DNA from 4 places in the Streptomyces sp. DSM 41931 genome. Region 1 is predicted to be linked to each of the others. Evidence: riboswitches for the same ligand, from Rfam matches in the RefSeq annotation. Region 1 holds a riboswitch; each other region holds the start of a gene.
What was found. A riboswitch is a leader RNA that binds a small molecule or an ion and turns the genes downstream of it on or off. The one in region 1 is predicted to bind cyclic di-AMP.
Positions count from the first base shown of each region.

Region 2: linked by a shared signal. The riboswitch ahead of ACP7TJ_RS19040 (transglycosylase SLT domain-containing protein) and the one ahead of ACP7TJ_RS20235 (C40 family peptidase) in region 1 are both predicted to bind cyclic di-AMP.
Region 3: linked by a shared signal. The riboswitch ahead of ACP7TJ_RS15175 (M23 family metallopeptidase) and the one ahead of ACP7TJ_RS20235 (C40 family peptidase) in region 1 are both predicted to bind cyclic di-AMP.
Region 4: linked by a shared signal. The riboswitch ahead of ACP7TJ_RS28865 (M23 family metallopeptidase) and the one ahead of ACP7TJ_RS20235 (C40 family peptidase) in region 1 are both predicted to bind cyclic di-AMP.

Region 1 is NZ_CP189902.1:4,331,759-4,335,935, reverse strand. Features, by position in the region: gene pcrA (DNA helicase PcrA) at 1-1,727, opposite strand, end outside; cyclic di-AMP (ydaO/yuaA leader) riboswitch at 1,985-2,140, shown strand; gene ACP7TJ_RS20235 (C40 family peptidase) at 2,148-3,320, shown strand; gene ACP7TJ_RS20230 (hypothetical protein) at 3,425-3,778, opposite strand; gene ACP7TJ_RS20225 (LuxR C-terminal-related transcriptional regulator) at 4,000-4,177, opposite strand, start outside.
Region 2 is NZ_CP189902.1:4,076,645-4,080,821, reverse strand. Features, by position in the region: gene ACP7TJ_RS19045 (polyprenyl synthetase family protein) at 1-1,008, opposite strand, end outside; cyclic di-AMP (ydaO/yuaA leader) riboswitch at 1,577-1,704, shown strand; gene ACP7TJ_RS19040 (transglycosylase SLT domain-containing protein) at 1,708-2,181, shown strand; gene ACP7TJ_RS19035 (HAD family hydrolase) at 2,145-3,017, opposite strand; gene fahA (fumarylacetoacetase) at 3,282-4,177, shown strand, end outside.
Region 3 is NZ_CP189902.1:3,276,573-3,280,749, reverse strand. Features, by position in the region: gene ACP7TJ_RS15190 (response regulator) at 1-659, shown strand, start outside; gene ACP7TJ_RS15185 (dihydrofolate reductase family protein) at 746-1,879, shown strand; tRNA gene ACP7TJ_RS15180 (tRNA-Met) at 1,943-2,016, shown strand; cyclic di-AMP (ydaO/yuaA leader) riboswitch at 2,321-2,478, shown strand; gene ACP7TJ_RS15175 (M23 family metallopeptidase) at 2,491-3,513, shown strand; gene ACP7TJ_RS15170 (PrsW family intramembrane metalloprotease) at 3,620-4,177, opposite strand, start outside.
Region 4 is NZ_CP189902.1:6,314,604-6,318,780, reverse strand. Features, by position in the region: gene ACP7TJ_RS28875 (MBL fold metallo-hydrolase) at 1-1, opposite strand, end outside; gene ACP7TJ_RS28870 (SGNH/GDSL hydrolase family protein) at 92-877, opposite strand; gene ACP7TJ_RS28865 (M23 family metallopeptidase) at 1,105-2,019, opposite strand; cyclic di-AMP (ydaO/yuaA leader) riboswitch at 2,024-2,188, opposite strand; gene ACP7TJ_RS28860 (tyrosine-protein phosphatase) at 2,732-3,529, shown strand; gene ACP7TJ_RS28855 (DUF6126 family protein) at 3,563-3,691, opposite strand; gene ACP7TJ_RS28850 (helix-turn-helix domain-containing protein) at 3,688-4,177, opposite strand, start outside.

The sequences.
Region 1 (4,177 bases):
TGCAACTCGGCGAGGTATCCGGTGCGTTCGAGGATGGCCTCGAGGACCGTCGCCGGACCCACCCCCGACTCGACGACCGTACGGAGGTCCTCCATCAGCGTGTTGAACCGCTTGACGGCGTTCGCCGACCGGGCGGCCATGCCGTACGCCTCGTCGACGCGCTTGAGCGCCTGCGGGAAGCTGATCTTCTCCCGCTGGGCCAGCGCGTCGATCATGGCCTCGGCGCGGTCGCCGATGCCGCGCTTGGGGACGTTGAGGATGCGGCGCAGCGGCACCGCGTCCTCGGGGTTGGCCAGCACCCGCAGGTAGGCCAGGACGTCCCGGACCTCCTTGCGCTCGTAGAAGCGGACGCCGCCGACGACCTTGTAGGGCAGGCCGACGCGGATGAAGATCTCCTCGAAGACACGCGACTGGGCGTTGGTGCGGTAGAAGACGGCGACGTCGCCCGCCTTGGCCTTGCCCGTGTCCGTGAGACGGTCTATCTCGTCGGCGACGAACTGCGCCTCGTCGTGCTCGGTGTCGGCGACGTAGCCGGTGATGAGCGAACCGGTGCCGGCGTTCGTCCACAGGTTCTTCGGGCGGCGGGACTCGTTGCGCTCGATGACGGCGTTGGCAGCGGACAGGATCGTCTGCGTGGAGCGGTAGTTCTGCTCCAGCAGGATCGTCGTCGCGTCCGGGTAGTCCTCCTCGAACTGGAGGATGTTGCGGATCGTCGCGCCGCGGAAGGCGTAGATGGACTGGTCGGCGTCGCCCACCACGCACAGCTCGGCGGGCGGCACCTCGGCCTCCGGCGGGACGTCGACGGGGTGCTCGGAGGCGCCCCCGACCAGCTCGCGCACCAGGGCGTACTGGGCGTGGTTGGTGTCCTGGTACTCGTCGACCATGACGTGCCGGAAGCGGCGGCGGTAGTGCTCGGCGACGTCGGGGAAGGCGCGGAGCAGATTGACCGTCGTCATGATCAGGTCGTCGAAGTCCAGCGCGTTCGCCTCGCGCAGGCGGGACTGGTAGAGCGCGTAGGCCTGGGCGAGGGTCTTCTCGAAACCGTCGGTCGCCTGGGCGGCGAAGTCCTCCTCGTCGATCAGCTCGTTCTTCAGGTTGCTGATCTTGGCGCTGAAGGACTTCGGCGGGAAGCGCTTGGGGTCGAGGTCCAGGTCGCGGCAGACCAGGGCCATCAGGCGCTTGGAGTCGGCGGCGTCGTAGATCGAGAAGGACGACGTGAAGCCCAGCTTCTTGGACTCGCGGCGCAGGATCCGGACGCACGCGCTGTGGAAGGTCATGACCCACATCGCGTTCGCCCGGGGGCCGACGAGCTGCTCGACGCGCTCCTTCATCTCGCCCGCGGCCTTGTTGGTGAAGGTGATCGCGAGGATCTGGCCCGGGTGCACGCCCCGCTCGGCGAGCAGGTAGGCGATGCGGTGGGTGAGCACGCGGGTCTTGCCGGAACCGGCTCCGGCGACGATGAGCAGGGGGGAGCCGGAGTGCACCACCGCGGCGCGCTGGTTGTCGTTGAGCCCCTCCAGCAGCGCGGCGGAGTCGACCACCGGGCGCGGGGCGCCGTCCCGGTAGTAGGCGTCCCGCTCCGGTGGCACGTCGAACTTCCCGCCGAACAGGTCGTCCGGGAGGGGCTCCGGGGCGTGCTCGTCCTCGGGTGGCGGCGGGGGCTCGTCCGCCGGGCCGCGCTGGGCCTGGAGGTCCGCCAGGAAGCTGTCGTCAAAGAGGCTGCTCATCGCTCTCCGAGTCTAGGGCGCTCCACCGACAACCCGGGGCCGCCCCGGAAACATCCCGCGGCCCCTTCCGTGGGTACCGCGGCGGGCACCCTCCACGGTCAGCGCCTCACTCTGAGTGACACCGCCGACGAGGTCACGAAAATGTATCGGGCATATCACCCATCAACCTTCACAAGCGCCACACCAGTTGGCTACCGTGCGGTCCGGGCCGCTCGTCCCCCGCCGGCGAACCTCGCCGGACCGCGCGGCCCCCGCCGAGTCCGTCACTGCCCCCGTGGCAGCCGGAGCCGGGGACCCACCGAGACCTGGGGTGAATCGGCCCACTCCCGCAGGGAGCGGCCGTAGGGCAACCCTTCCGAACCACCCGCCCGAACCCGACAGCTAACCCGGTAGGCGGAGCACTGGAAGGAGTCGCCTCCCTTGGCGTCGCACCGCAAGTCGCGCACCCCCGGCACGCGCGTGGCAGGCATACGCACCCCGGCCCTCGCCACGGCCGCGCTCACCTCCGTGGCCCTGCTCTCCCAGACCGCCGACGCCGCTCCCGGCGACGACCGGCCGAGCCTGGAGGAGGTCGAGAAGAAGGTCGGCGACCTCTACCGTCAGGCCGAGTCGGCGACCGAGAAGTACAACGCGGCCAAGGAGAAGACCACCAAGCAGCGCAAGCGCGTCGACACCCTCCTCGACGACGTGGCGCAGCGCACACAGAAGCTGAACGAGGCGCGCGCGGAGCTGGGCTCCTACGCGGCCGCCCAGTACCGCACCGGCGCGGGCATGCCCGACACCGCGACCTTCCTGCTCGCGGAGACACCGCAGGACGTCTTCGACCAGCGCCAGGTGCTGGACCGGATGACCGGCCGCCAGAAGGCGGCGGTGGACGACTACGTCACCCAGCAGACCGAGACGATGAAGAAGCGGCAGGAGGCCACCGAGAGCCTCCGCACGCTCACCGAGACGCAGGGCGATCTGAAGACGGCCAAGGCCACCGTCCAGAAGAAGCTCGCCGACGCGCGTGAACTGCTGTCGAAGCTGACCGCCGAGGAGAAGGCGCGGCTCGCCGCGATCGAGAAGCGCAAGCAGGAGGAGGCCGCCCGCAAGGCCGCGGAGCTGGCCCGGCAGCAGGCGGCGCAGGAGCAGGCCCGCGAGGAGGCCGCGCAGCAGAGCGGCGGCACCTCGGAGAGCTCCGGGTCCGGCTCCACCGGCTCGGCCGACACCCCGCCGGCCGACTCCTCGTACGCCGCCAAGGCCGAGAAGGCCCTCGCCTTCGCCCGCGCGCAGATCGGCAAGCCGTACGTCTGGGGCGCGACCGGTCCCGGCTCCTACGACTGCTCGGGGCTGACCCAGGCCGCCTGGAAGGCCGCCGGCGTCTCCCTCCCGCGCACCACCTACGACCAGGTGAACGCCGGCACCACCGTCCCGGTGTCCCAGGCCCAGCCCGGCGACCTGGTCTTCTTCTACGACGACGTCACCCACGTGGGCATCTACATCGGCAACGGGATGATGATCCACGCCCCGAAGCCGGGCACGTACGTCCGCGAGGAGTCCATCTACTACGACGGCGACTCCGCGATCCACAGCATCGTCCGCCCGGCCTGACGGCCGGGTGCCGACGGGTCTACGACGACACCGCCGGCCGGGCCGGAGACGGCTCGGTCGGCGGTGTCGTGTCGACGCCGGGGCCCGGCGTTCCGGGAGCGGGCTCAGGTCCAGAGGACCGCGATGAAGATGTTGGCCACGGTCAGCAGGCCGACCAGGCCGAAGACGCCCTTGTCCACCTTCTCCTCGTCCCGCTTCACGTAGACCAGGCCGAGGATCACGATCAGCAGCGCCAGCTTCACGCCGATCTTTATGTTGTCCACGGCATAGTCCTGGGCCTGGTTGAGGCCCACCAGCACGACGCCCGTGACCAGCATCGTCAGCGCGCCGTGCAGCATCGCGGGGACGAAGCGGGCGGTGCCCGCGCCCATCGCCTTCATCTGGGTGAGGAAGCCGCCGAGCAGCGACGCGATGCCGATGATGTGCAGACCGACGAAGATGTGGAGAAGTACGTCCATGAGGCCGGAGCCTAGCCAGGGGCGTCCCCTGGCATTCCGCCGCCCTCACCCTTCCCGCCTTCGCCCCAACGGTCATCACCCTGAGTGAGAGCGAAGCGCCGTGTCCGGTCCCACGGGCACTTACGGTCATCCGACGGTCCATGGGCGACAGTTCCGCACAACCCGTGACCCGCGCGCGGCCCCCCACATCGGCAACGCAGATGATCCAGGCCCCCAGCAGCTCAGACCAGGCGGCGGGCCGTCGCCCAGCGGGTCAGCTCATGGCGGTTGGACAACTGCAGCTTGCGCAGCACCGCGGAGACATGCGACTCCACCGTCTTCACCGAGATGAACAGCTGCTTGGCGATCTCCTTGTACGCGTAACCGCGGGCGATCAGCCGCAGCACCTCCCGCTCGCGC
Region 2 (4,177 bases), 260 kb from region 1:
GCCGGCCCGGTGCACCACGGCGTCGCACAGCTCGACGAGCGCCGACTTGGCGGGGCCGTCGGGCAGCGGGGCGAGCGCGGCGCGCGCCTCCTCGGCGTAGCGCACGGTGTCCCGGCGGGCCTGGTCCAGCGCGGGGTGGGCGCGCAGCAGGCGCAGCGCCTCGGCGTGCCGGGCGTCGTCGGTGAGGTCGGAGTCGAGCAGCTCGCACAGGGCGAGGTCCTCGGCGAGGCCCAGCCGGGCCGCCCGCTCGCGCAGCCGCAGCACGGGCAGGGTGGCGATGCCCTCGCGCAGGTCGGTGCCGGGGGTCTTGCCCGACTCGTGGGAGTCGGAGGCGATGTCGAGGACGTCGTCGGCGAGCTGGAAGGCGACGCCGAGCCGCTCGCCGTACTGGGTGAGGACGTCGACGACCGTCTCGTCGGCGCCGGACATCATCGCGCCGAACCGGCAGGAGACGGCGACGAGGGAGCCGGTCTTGCCGCCGAGCACGTCCAGGTAGTGGTCGACCGGGTCGCGACCGTCCTGCGGGCCCGCGGTCTCCAGGATCTGGCCGGTGACCAGCCGCTCGAACGCCTCGGCCTGCACCCGCACGGCCTCCGGGCCGAGGTCGGCCAGGATGTGCGAGGCACGGGCGAAGAGGAAGTCGCCGGTGAGCACGGCGACCGAGTTGCCCCAGCGGGCGTTCGCGCTCGCGACCCCGCGCCGCACCTCGGCGTCGTCCATCACGTCGTCGTGGTACAGCGTGGCCAGGTGGGTGAGCTCCACCACGACGGCCGACGGCACGATGCCGGGCGCGTAGGGGTCCCCGAACCGGGCGGAGAGCATGACGAGCAGCGGGCGGAACCGCTTGCCGCCGGCCCGCACCAGGTGCTGGGCGGCCTCCGTGATGAACGGCACCGCGCTCTTGGTGGCTTCGAGCAGTCCTTCCTCGACAGCCGTCAATCCGGCCTGGACATCGGCTTCCAGAGCCTGGTCCCGCACGCTCAGCCCGAACGGCCCGACGACGGTCACGAGGGGTCTCCTGTCTGCTGGTGTCTGCTGGCGGTTACACGGTTTGTCGATAGGTCGCTGCCACCACTCGAGTCAGCGTATCCGGTCGTGTTTCGATCACCGCCAGGGCCCGGGGTCTCAAGCAGGGCGATACGGGATCAGAAGCGGAGTGTTTTTGATCGGCTGATAACAACGGACATACCTCTGTTTCCCGGACACAGCGACCCGTGAACCATCCTGCCCCACCTCTGAGTCCGATTTGCCGCCATTGATGCGCCAATTCCCCTTGGCCGCAAATGCTCTCGCGGCCGCCGTCCCGTGAGGTGAGTCACGCGCACGCCGGCCTCCGGGCCACCCTCGCACAGGCCCGTCCTCCCGCTCCGGGCAACGGAGTTGAGTCTTGGCGACCGCAAAGGATCAAGCACGCAAAACCGCCCATCCCAAGATCAAACGGTGCCTTGTGTGATCGTCGCACTTGTTCCCGACATGTGCTCTCGCATACGTTCCGGGCCTGCCGGGTGGACGCCTAGTCCTGCCGCCACCCGCATCACACCCGACGACCAACTCACGCACGGCAGGAGCGGGGGACCCAGGTAAGCCGCCGTACCGGACACGCGCCGGGACGGCTCGGGGTGAAGCCATGCCCGCAGGGGCACGGCCGGGCACTCTCCCGCCCGAACCCGACAGCTCACCTCGCAGGCGTAGGAGAGGAACCCAGACATGCGCGCTTTCGCCTCGCCCCGCCGCCTCGTCCGCACCCTCGCCGTCGCCGGCACCGGTGTCGCCGTGGTCGCGCTGCCGCTGTTCGGCGCCACCAGCGCCTCCGCGGCCCCCACGACCCAGGCCACCACCGCCGCCTCCACGACCGCGTACCCGGACAACCTCGACGGCTGGATCCGCGAGGCGATGGACGTCATGGCGCAGAACGGCATACCCGGCTCCTACGACGCCATCCACCGCAACATCATGCGGGAGTCGTCCGGCAACCCGGCCGCCATCAACCTGTGGGACTCCAACGCCGCGAAGGGCACCCCGTCGAAGGGCCTGCTCCAGGTCATCGACCCGACCTTCCAGGCGTACCACGTGCCCGGCACCGCCTTCGACCCGTTCGACCCGGTCGCCAACATCGCCGCGGCCTGCAACTACGCCGCCGACCGCTACGGCTCGATCGACAACGTCTTCGGCGCGTACTGAGCCGACCTCTGACGGCCCAGCCCGGCCGTCTGCCCGAACAGTCGCTCGAGGACGACGGCCACGCCGTCGTCCTCGTTCGACAGGGTGACCTCGTCGGCCACCGCCTTCAGCTCGGGGTGCGCGTTGGCCATGGCGACGCCGTGGCCCGCCCACCGGAACATGGGGACGTCGTTCGGCATGTCCCCGAAGGCGATCGTGTCCTCGGGGCGCAGCCCCAGGTGCTCGGCGGCCAGCGCCAGACCGGTCGCCTTGGTCACCCCGCACGGCTGGAGCTCCACCGTGCCCGGCCCCGACATCGTGACCGTGGCCAGCGAGCCGACCACGGACCGGGCAGCCGCCGCCAGCGCGTCGTCCGACAGCTCCGGGTGACGCAGCAGCACCTTGCTGATCGGCCGCGCCCACAGGTCGTCGCGCCGTTCCGCCCGCACCGACGGAAGCGTCGGGTGCGGCATCCGGTAGCCCGGCTCGATCAGCGTCAGCCCGTCGACCCCGTCCTGGTCGACCGCGGCGTACACCTCCCCCACCTCGGCCTCGATCTTGCCGAGCGCGGTCTCCGCCAGCTCCCGGTCCAACCGGACCGACCACAGCATCCGCCGCGCGGCGGCGTCGTAGACCTGCGCGCCCTGTCCGCACACCGCGAGCCCCGTACAGCCGAGGTCGTCGAGCAGCGACCGCACTCTGGGGGCCGGGCGGCCCGTCACCACGAGGTGCCGGACACCGGCCCGCTCGGCCCGGGCGAGGGCGGCGAGGGAGCGGTCGGAAAGGGTGTCGTCACCGCGCAGCAGCGTCCCGTCCAGGTCGGTGGCGATGAGAGAACAATCGGTGGGTGCGGCCATGATCAGAGAATACGGAGAAGAGGACCGTCCGATTCACCGCGCCCGTATGCCCTCGCATTGGGTGCGATTTGCCTTCTTGTGCCGACGGATCGCGACCGGTTGAGAACTGTTTTCCCTTTTGACCGTTACACGGTGCGCTCCACCGGACCCGGGCCCCGTGAGTCGTCCCTCATATCAGGAGCCCCCCGGGACGCGACCCCGTAACGTGTGGCACGGCCACGGACACGTGGCGCACCCGCGCACACGAAAGCGAGGCAGCACCCGATGCCCCCCTTCGATGTCCCCGAGGGCGACCCCTTCGGCCCGCACAACCTGCCGTACGGCGTCTTCTCGCTCCCCGGTTCGACGGAGCGCACCGTGGGCGTCCGGCTGGGCGACCACGTCCTCGACGCCGGCGCGGCGGCACACGCCCTGGGCTCCCCCTACGCCTCCCTGCTCGCCCGCCCGACCCTCAACCCGCTGCTGGCGGCGGGCCGTACGGCATGGTCGGACGTGCGCCGCGCGCTCACCGCGTGGGTGACGGTCCCGGCACACCGGGAGACCGTCGGGCCCTTCTACCACCCGCTGTCCGAGGTGACCCTCCATCTGCCGTTCGAGGTCGCGGACTACGTCGACTTCTACGCCTCGGAGAACCACGCGCGGAACGTCGGGCAGATCTTCCGCCCCGACGCCGCCGACTCCCTGACCCCCAACTGGAAGCACCTGCCGATCGGTTACCACGGGCGCTCCGGCACCGTCGTGGTGTCCGGCACCGACGTGGTGCGCCCTTCGGGCCAGCGCAAGGCGCCCGCCGACGCCGCCCCCGTCTTCGGCCCGTCGGTGCGGCTGGACATCGAGGCCGAGGTCGGCTTCGTCGTCGGCGTCCCGTCCGAGCAGGGCCGGCCCGTGCCGCTGAGCGCCTACCGCGACCACGTCTTCGGCCTGTGCCTGCTCAACGACTGGTCCGCACGCGACATCCAGGCCTGGGAGTACGTGCCCCTCGGCCCGTTCCTCGGCAAGTCCTTCGCCACCTCGGTGTCGGCGTGGATCACCCCGCTGGACGCCCTGGACGAAGCCCGCGTCGCCCCGCCCGACCGCACCCACGGCCTCCTGCCGTACCTGGACGACTCCGGCGAGGAGCCCGGCGGTTACGACCTGCGCATCACCGTGACGATCAACGG
Region 3 (4,177 bases), 1.1 Mb from region 1:
TGACCGACGCCGCCCCCACCCGCATCCTCCTCGCCGACGACCACGCGCTGGTCCGCCGGGGGGTCCGTCTCATCCTGGACGGCGAACCGGACCTGACCGTGGTGGCCGAGGCCGCCGACGGCGCGGAAGCCCTCGAGCTGGCCCGCGAGCACCGCCCCGCCCTGGCCATCCTCGACATCGCCATGCCGCGCCTGACCGGTCTGCAAGCGGCCCGTGAACTCTCCCGCACCCTGCCGGAGACCCGGATCCTCGTGCTGACCATGTACGACAACGAGCAGTTCTTCTTCGAGGCCCTGGCCGCCGGCGCCTCCGGCTACGTCCTCAAGTCGGTCGCCGACCGCGACCTCGTCGAGGCCTGTCACGCCACCATGCGGGGCGAGCCCTTCCTCTACCCGGGGGCGGTCAACGCCCTCATCCACAACTACCTCGACCTGGCGCGGGAGGGCCGGACCCTGCCCGCGAAGGCCATCACCGACCGCGAGGAGCAGATCCTCAAGCTCGTCGCCGAGGGCCACACCTCCCAGCAGATCGCGGACATGCTGGTGATCAGCCCCAAGACGGTGGAGCGGCACCGCGCCAACCTGCTCGCCAAGCTGGGCCTCAGGGACCGGCTGGAGCTCACCCGGTACGCCATCCGGGTCGGCCTGATCGAGCCCTGACCTCCGCTCCCGGTCGCACGGGTTGCCAGACTGGAGCCGGACCGCGCAGCGGTCCCGCCGCCGCCCGCACCCGGGAGAGCCCGCCGATGCCGTACCCGTACGTCCTGCTGTCCGCCGCCGTCTCCCTCGACGGCTACCTGGACGACACCGGCCCGGAGCGGCTGCTGCTGTCGAGCCCGGCCGACTTCGACCGGGTCGACGAGGTACGGGCGTCCGTGGACGCCATCCTGGTCGGCGCCGGCACGATCCGCGCCGACAACCCCCGGCTGCTGGTCAACTCGCCCGAGCGCCGCTCCGCCCGGATCGCCGACGGCCGCCCGGAGTACCCGCTGAAGGTCACGGTGAGCGGTTCCGGCGACCTGGACCCGACGGCCCGTTTCTGGCACACCGGCGGCGAGAAGGTCCTGTACACCACCGGCAAGGGCGCCGAACGGGCCCGCGCCCTGGGCATCGCCGCAGACGTCGTGCCGCTCGGCGACGCCCTGGACTGGCGGCGGCTGCTGGAGCACCTGCACGACGTGCGCAGGGTGCGGCGGCTGATGGTGGAGGGCGGCGGGCGGATCCACACCCAGCTGATGACCCAGGGCCTCGCCGACGAGCTGCAGCTCGTCCTCGCCCCGCTGTTCGTCGGCGACCCGGACGCCCCCCGTCTGTTCGGTCCCGGCAGCTACCAGGGCGGGCGGCTGCGCCTGGTCGAGACCCGGCCCGTAGGCGACGTCGTCCTGATGCGCTACGAGCCCACCGCGCCCGGCGCCGGCGCGCTGCCGTCCGCGGCCGACCGCCACTGGCTCGCCCTCGCCTGCGAGCTGGCCGCGCGGTGCCCGCCCTCCGAGACCGCGTTCAGCGTCGGCGCGGTCGTGGTCGCCGCCGACGGCACCGAGCTGGCGCGGGGCCACTCCCGCGAGGGCGACGACCCCGTGGTGCACGCGGAGGAGGCCGCGCTGGCCAAGGCAGACCCCACCGACCCGCGACTGGCCGGCGCCACGGTCTACTCCAGCCTGGAGCCGTGCGCCCGCCGCGCGTCCCGGCCGGCGCCCTGCGCGCGGCTGATCCTGGACGCGGGGGTGCGCCGGGTGGTCACGGCCTGGCGGGAGCCGGACACCTTCGTGACGGACGCCGACGGCAGCGCCGTACTGGCCGACGGGGGCGCCACGGTGCTGGTCCTGCCGGAGTTCGAGCAGCGCGCCAAGGCGCCGAACGGGCACCTCCTGGGCCGCTGAACGCGCCTGCGGGGAAGGTGTGTGCGGAGGACCCCGCGGATGCCGTACACTGGTGTCTACCGACGCGGGGTGGAGCAGCTCGGTAGCTCGCTGGGCTCATAACCCAGAGGTCGCAGGTTCAAATCCTGTCCCCGCTACTGAAGGCCGAGGGCCGGAATCCGAAAGGGTTCCGGCCCTCGGTGTTTCTCCCTGACGGCACTCGTTCCCCCGCCCTTCACGCACAGTGAGCGAACGGCCCCGCAGTGCATGGCAACTGGCGCCCCGTCAGGTTCGACCGGTCGCCCGAGGCGCAGTCAACTCGCCCGTTTTCGCCCGCTGATGGCGCTTAAGTCCGTGCGGAAATCGTTAACGATCAAGAGGAACGGCTTGGAATCCGGCCCCTGCGTCTATTAACGTTCGATAACGCAGCGCGGTCGTCCCAGCCGTCACAGACGTCGGCTCCGTGCGCACGCGCCGAATCCCGCAAGGGAACCGGGGAACCACCACCATGGGGTGAATCGGGCGGATACCGCCGTGACGTCACGGTTCGTATACGCGCGTAGGAGACCTTCCTGCTCCGAACCCGTCAGCTAACCCGGTAGGCGAAGAAGGAAGGAAAGGAGCGCGCCCACGTGGCGTCCAACCCGCCTGCCCCCGAGGCCCCGTTCAAGCCGAGCGACACCTTCGCCTACGGCGCCCCCGGTGCCGACGAGGGGCCCTTCGAGGAGTGGAACCCCACCGCGGAGTCCGTGCGGCCCGTGCGTGGCCGGCACCGCGTCGCCAAGCAGCGCGGAGGCGGACTCGCCCGCAGCTCCACCGTCCTGGGCGTCGGCGTCATAGCCGCCGTCGGCGCCGGCGGCATGGCCAGCGCCCAGACCGGCAAGCCGCCCGTCTCCATCTCCATGCCCGACCTCCCCAACGTGGGTTCCCTCATCTCCGACGAGGAAACGCCGAAGGGCTCCAGCACCCCCCTCAGCGACATCGGCATGGTCACCGCCGACGCCGAGGAGGGCGCCACCGCCGACGCCGGCGAGGCGCTGCGCGCCCGCATCATGGCCCAGGTCGAGCAGCAGCAGGGCCAGGCGCAGAGCAAGGCGCAGGCCGCCGCCCTCGCCGCCGCCGAGAAGGAGGCCGCCGAGGCCGCCGCCAAGGCGGAGCAGGAGGCCAAGGAGAAGGCCGAGGCCGCCAAGAAGAAGGCGGAGGAGGAGGCCGCGAAGAAGGCCGAGGCCGAGCGCCTCGCCGAGCTGGCCAAGCAGTACGCCCTGCCGACCTCCTCGTACACCATCACCTCGACGTTCGGTCAGGCCGGCGCCTACTGGTCCTCCGGCTACCACACCGGCCTGGACTTCGCCGCCCCCACCGGCACCCTGATCAAGGCGGTCCACACCGGCACGATCACCTCCGCCGGCTGGGACGGCTCGTACGGCTACAAGACCGTGCTCACCCTCGACGACGGCACCGAGGTCTGGTACGCGCACCAGTCGTCGATCAACGTCAGCGTCGGCCAGAAGGTCAACACCGGCGACGTGATCGGCCGCGTCGGCGCGACCGGCAACGTGACCGGCGCCCACCTCCACCTCGAGGTCCACCCCGCCGGCACCTCCGGCGGCGTCGACCCGGCCGCCTGGCTGGCCGGCAAGGGCCTCAGCATCTGAACCACCCCGGCGGCCGTGTCCCGGCCGCCGACGCCGTGAACGCCGGCAGCCCCGACGACGACCCCCCGACGTCAGGGCTGCCGGTTCCGCATGTCCGGGGCTCCGCTCAGCGGCGGTAGGGGTTCTCCCCGTACGCCGGATACGGCGGCTGCCCCTGCGCCGGCCACCGTGCGGGGACGGGCCCGTACGCCCATCCCGCGCCGTACGGCACCGGGGGCGCCGTGAGCCGGGCCGCGTGCTCCAGCGCCGGGCGGGCCGCCGCGCGCCGGCGCCACAGCTCCAGCAGCAGCTCCCGCTCCCGCGTCACGAAGTCCGCCCCCGCCTTCCCCGCGCGGCCCCGGTGACGCAGGAACGCCAGCGACGTCGCGTACGCCTCGTACTGGGCGACCGCCCTCGCCGCGGGCCTGCCCCCGTGCTCGCGGGCGAACTTCCGGGCGAGGCGCCGCGCGCGCATCGAGCCCAGCGCGAACGGCTCCGCCGGGCGCAGCCAGCCGGCCACCGCGTACGCGGGCAGCTCCGTGCGCACGGTCCGCAGCTCCCGCTGCCGCGTCCACACCACCAGCCAGGTCAGCAGCCCGAACGCCGGCACCATGAAGGCCCCGTACACCGCGATGAAGCCGAACTGGCCGAGCGTGGCGGAGCCGTTCCACAGCGCGTGCATGCC
Region 4 (4,177 bases), 2.0 Mb from region 1:
CGGTACCTCCAGTGGGAATCGATCGAGGATTCCATTATGTGCGGCGGCTCCGGCGCCGGGGGCGGTTGTGGAAACCGCCCCCGGCGCGGACTCAGGCGACCGCCGCGATCCGCGAGCGGATGTCCTCCGGGGACAGCGTCCCCTTCGCCGTCACGTGGTCGCCCGAGGACTCGCCGCGGAGGCGGCGGCCGATCCACGGGACCAGGTACTCGCGGGCCCATTGGACGTCGTCCCGGCGGATGTCCAGGGTGCCGCGCGGCGGGAGCGGGGGCCACGGCTGCTCCGGGTCGGCGGGCACCCTCAGGCCGAGGGCGAGGCCCGCGCGCAGCGCGACGCGGGTGTGGCCCTCGGGCGAGAGGTGCAGCCGGTCGGTGTCCCACGCCCTGCGGTCCTGCACGCTGCGCAGCGACCACAGGTCCAGCACCGGGCAGCCGTACCGGTCCGCGACGGCCCTGACGTGCCCGTTGTACGTGGCGATCTTGCCGCGCAGATGCTTGAGCAGCGGGACGCCACGGGTGTCGAACCCGGTGGTCACCAGGACCGTGCCCGCGGCCGCGGCGAGCTGGGCGATCGCCTTCTCGAAGCGCTCGGCCACCTCGTCCGGGTCGGTGCCCGGGCGCAGGATGTCGTTGCCGCCCGCGCAGAAGGAGACCAGGTCGGGGGCGAGTTCGACGGCCCGGGGGACCTGGTCGGCCACGATCTGGTCCAGCAGCTTGCCGCGCACCGCGAGATTGACGTACCGGAAGTCGCCCTCGGGTCTGCGGTCCGCGAGCAGAACGGCGAGCCGGTCGGCCCAGCCGACGAACGCCCCGTCGGGGCCGGGGTCGCCGACGCCCTCGGTGAAGCTGTCCCCCACCGCCACGTACGACCCGATCACTGTTGCCTTGTCACTCTTCGAATCGTCTGCCACAGCCGGACATGATTCACCTTCGGATGTGACCTACGCGACCGTAGGCGAGGGTTGACGCACGGTGAGATAAGCCACGTCAAGGTTTGGCCAAGCCCGGAATAGGTACGGCCCCGGGCCCGGACACACCGGAGGCCGGGCCCCGTGGATCGGGGTCCGGCCTTCGGCGCGCGTGTCAGGAAGGGTGCCGCGAGGGGTCAGATGGAGACACCCTTGGAGCGGAGGTACGAGACCGGGTCCACGTCCGAGCCGTAGTCCGGGCCGGTGCGGATCTCGAAGTGGAGGTGCGGGCCGGTCACGTTGCCGGTCGCACCGGAGAGACCGACCTGCTGGCCGGCGCTCACCGTCTGGCCCGCCGAGACGGACAGCGAGGACAGGTGGGCGTACTGGGCGTAGTGGCCGTCGTTCAGCTGGATGACGACCTGGTTGCCGTACGCGCCGCCCCAGCCGGCGGAGACGACGGTGCCGGCGCCGACGGCCTTCAGGGAGGTGCCGGTCGGGACGCTGAAGTCGACACCGGTGTGGTAGCCGCTGGACCACATGCTGCCGGCCACCTTGTAGGCGGTGCCGAGGCCGCCGCCGGGCACCGGGGAGGTGAAGCCGGAGGACGGGGCGGTCTGGGCGGACGCCTCGTCGGAGGAGGACTCCTCGGCCGCCTGCTGCACGGGCTTCTCGGCCTTGGGCGCGGCGGGCTTGGCGGCCTGCGGCGAAGCGGACTGCTTCGGCGCGCTCTTGGCGGCGGCCTTGCCGTCGACGGAGAGCTTCAGACCCGGGTGGATGAGCGACGGGTCGTCACCGACGGCCTCGCGGTTGTCCGCGTAGAGCTGCTTCCAGCCACCGTCGACGTGCTCGGCCTCGGCGATCTTGGCGAGGTAGTCGCCGGCCTTCACGGTGTAGGTGCGGGTGTCGTCGCCCTTGTCGGCCTTGGCCTGCTGGCCGGTGACGGAAAGCGACTGGACCGACGTCGCGGGGGCCGACTGCGGCGTGGCGGCGTGCGCGCCGGTGGCGCCGAGGAACGGCAGGGCGAGAGCGGCGCCACCGGTTCCGGCGACGGCGATGGAGCGGGTGAGACGCTGAGCCTTGGTACGGCGGTGCTTACCCTTCGCGGGCATGACGAATTCCTCTCCGGCGCCTACGAGGTGAGCTGTCGGGTGCGGACTGGAGATGTCCGGCCGCGTTGCTGCGCGGCTTAACCCCAAGCCTGTGTCCGGGGTCCGGAACAGGCAGTTGTACCTGTGGGTCCCCCGCTCCTGCCGTACGTCGGGTCAGTGTGTGCGGGCTCCGGGCGGCGGCAGGATTAGGCGTCCGTCCGGATCGGTTGGGAACGTAAGCGACCTCGACGCGGCGAAACAAGCGCGGGTTTCCGCGAACCCTCTTTTTCCGTGATCGAAAGGGGGAAATGACGTCACCGTGCGTCGATCCCGTCAGCGACTCGTCGGTGAATTCCCTTGCCGCGGAGGGGAATTACGTGAACATGGCGACAGCACACGGTCACCGATATGACGATGCTCACGCGACCCTTCCTCAAACACCGCTCTAACAGGGCACGTTATCCCCAAGCGCCCTAAACGGACAGAACGCTTTAATCACCCGAAGTCCGGCGGAGCGGTCGGTGCATTCGCGACATCCCGATCTCGCCCACGATCGCCAGACGGGCGCCTCGCGCGATTCAACGCGATCACACATAATCCAACATCACTCGCGGTGGCCGAGCCCCGTCGAACCGCCCTGTGGACAACTCATTGCCCCAGGCAGGCATGTCGTATCGTCGAGTGGTGCCCGTCGACGAGCCGCGGCGACGGCGCGGAGTGGGAGGAGCCGTCCGTGACGCAGGAGATCCCGTCGACCGAGCCCCAGCTGACCGGGGTGCGCAACTTCCGCGACGTGGGCGGGCTGCCCACGGTGGACGGCCGGCGGGTGCGGCAGGGGGTGCTGTTCCGCAGCGGCCACCTCGCCCACGCCACCGCCGAGGACGCCGCCTTCCTGGCCTCGCTCGGCCTGCACACCGTGTTCGACTTCCGCAACGCGGCCGACCAGAGGCTGGAGGGGCCGGACGTCGAGCTGCCGGGCGTGCGCAACGTCAACCTGCCGCTGAGCGACCCGGCCGACGGCGCGGAGTTCTGGAAGATGGTGCGCGACGGCGACCTGGACCAGCTGCGCGCGATCCTCGCCGACGGCCAGGGCGCCGACCGGATGATCACCTCGTACCGCATGATCGTCAAGGAGCGCACCGCCGAGCACTCCCGGGTGCTGCGCGCGCTCGCCGAGGACAACGTGCCCGCGCTGATGCACTGCGCGGCCGGCAAGGACCGCGCGGGCCTCTCGGTGGCGGTGACCCTGCTCGCCGTGGGCGTGGAGCGCGACGCGATCGTCGAGGACTACCTGAAGTCCAACGCCAAGCACCGCCGCTACAAGGTGCGCCGCAGCGGCAGCTCCCCCGACGCCTACTCCCCCGAGGTCATGGAGCTGCTCAGCCCGCTCTTCGACGCGCGCGAGGAGTATCTGGCGGCCGCCTTCGAGACGGTCGAGGAGACGTGGGGCGGCGTGGACACCTACCTGGAGCAGGGGCTCGGGCTCACGCCGGCCCACCGGGAGCGGCTGCGCGAGCGTCTGCTCGACTGACGTCCGCGTCCGCGTCCGCCGCCGCCGCGGCCGTCACTTCTTCGGCGCGATCTCGAAGAGGAAGTAGATGAAGGCGGCGAAGAGGTGCCCGACCACGACGTAGACGAACAGCCGGACCCACAGGGCCCGCGGGAACTTCTCCTCCATGTCCTTGCCGCTCATGGGGTCTCTCCAGGGGTCGGGCCCAGGCACAGGGCGGCCGTGGGACTCTGCAACAGGGTGTGGACGAACAGCAGCTCGACCCCGTCGGGGTCCTGCGCTGCGATGCGGTGCGGGGTCAGCGAGTCGAAGTGCGCGCTGTCGCCCGGGCCCAGCCGGTGCAGGGCGTCCCCGAGGCGCAGCCGCAGCCGCCCTTTGAGCACGTACAGCCACTCCTCTCCGGGGTGGACGCGCACGATGTCGCCCTGGGAGCCGTGCGGCACATGGACCCGCAGCGCCTGCATGCCGCGTCCGGCGGCTCCGGCCTGCCAGTACGTCCAGCCGCCGGCCACCGTGGGGTCCATGTCGGCGGCGCGCACCACGGCGTCCCGGTCGGCGGCCGACTCCCCGAGCAGCTCGGAGACGGTCGTACCGTAGATCCGGGCGAGGGAGAGCAGCATTGGCAGCGAGGGCTGGCGCTGTCCGGTCTCCAGCCGGGAGAGGTGGGCG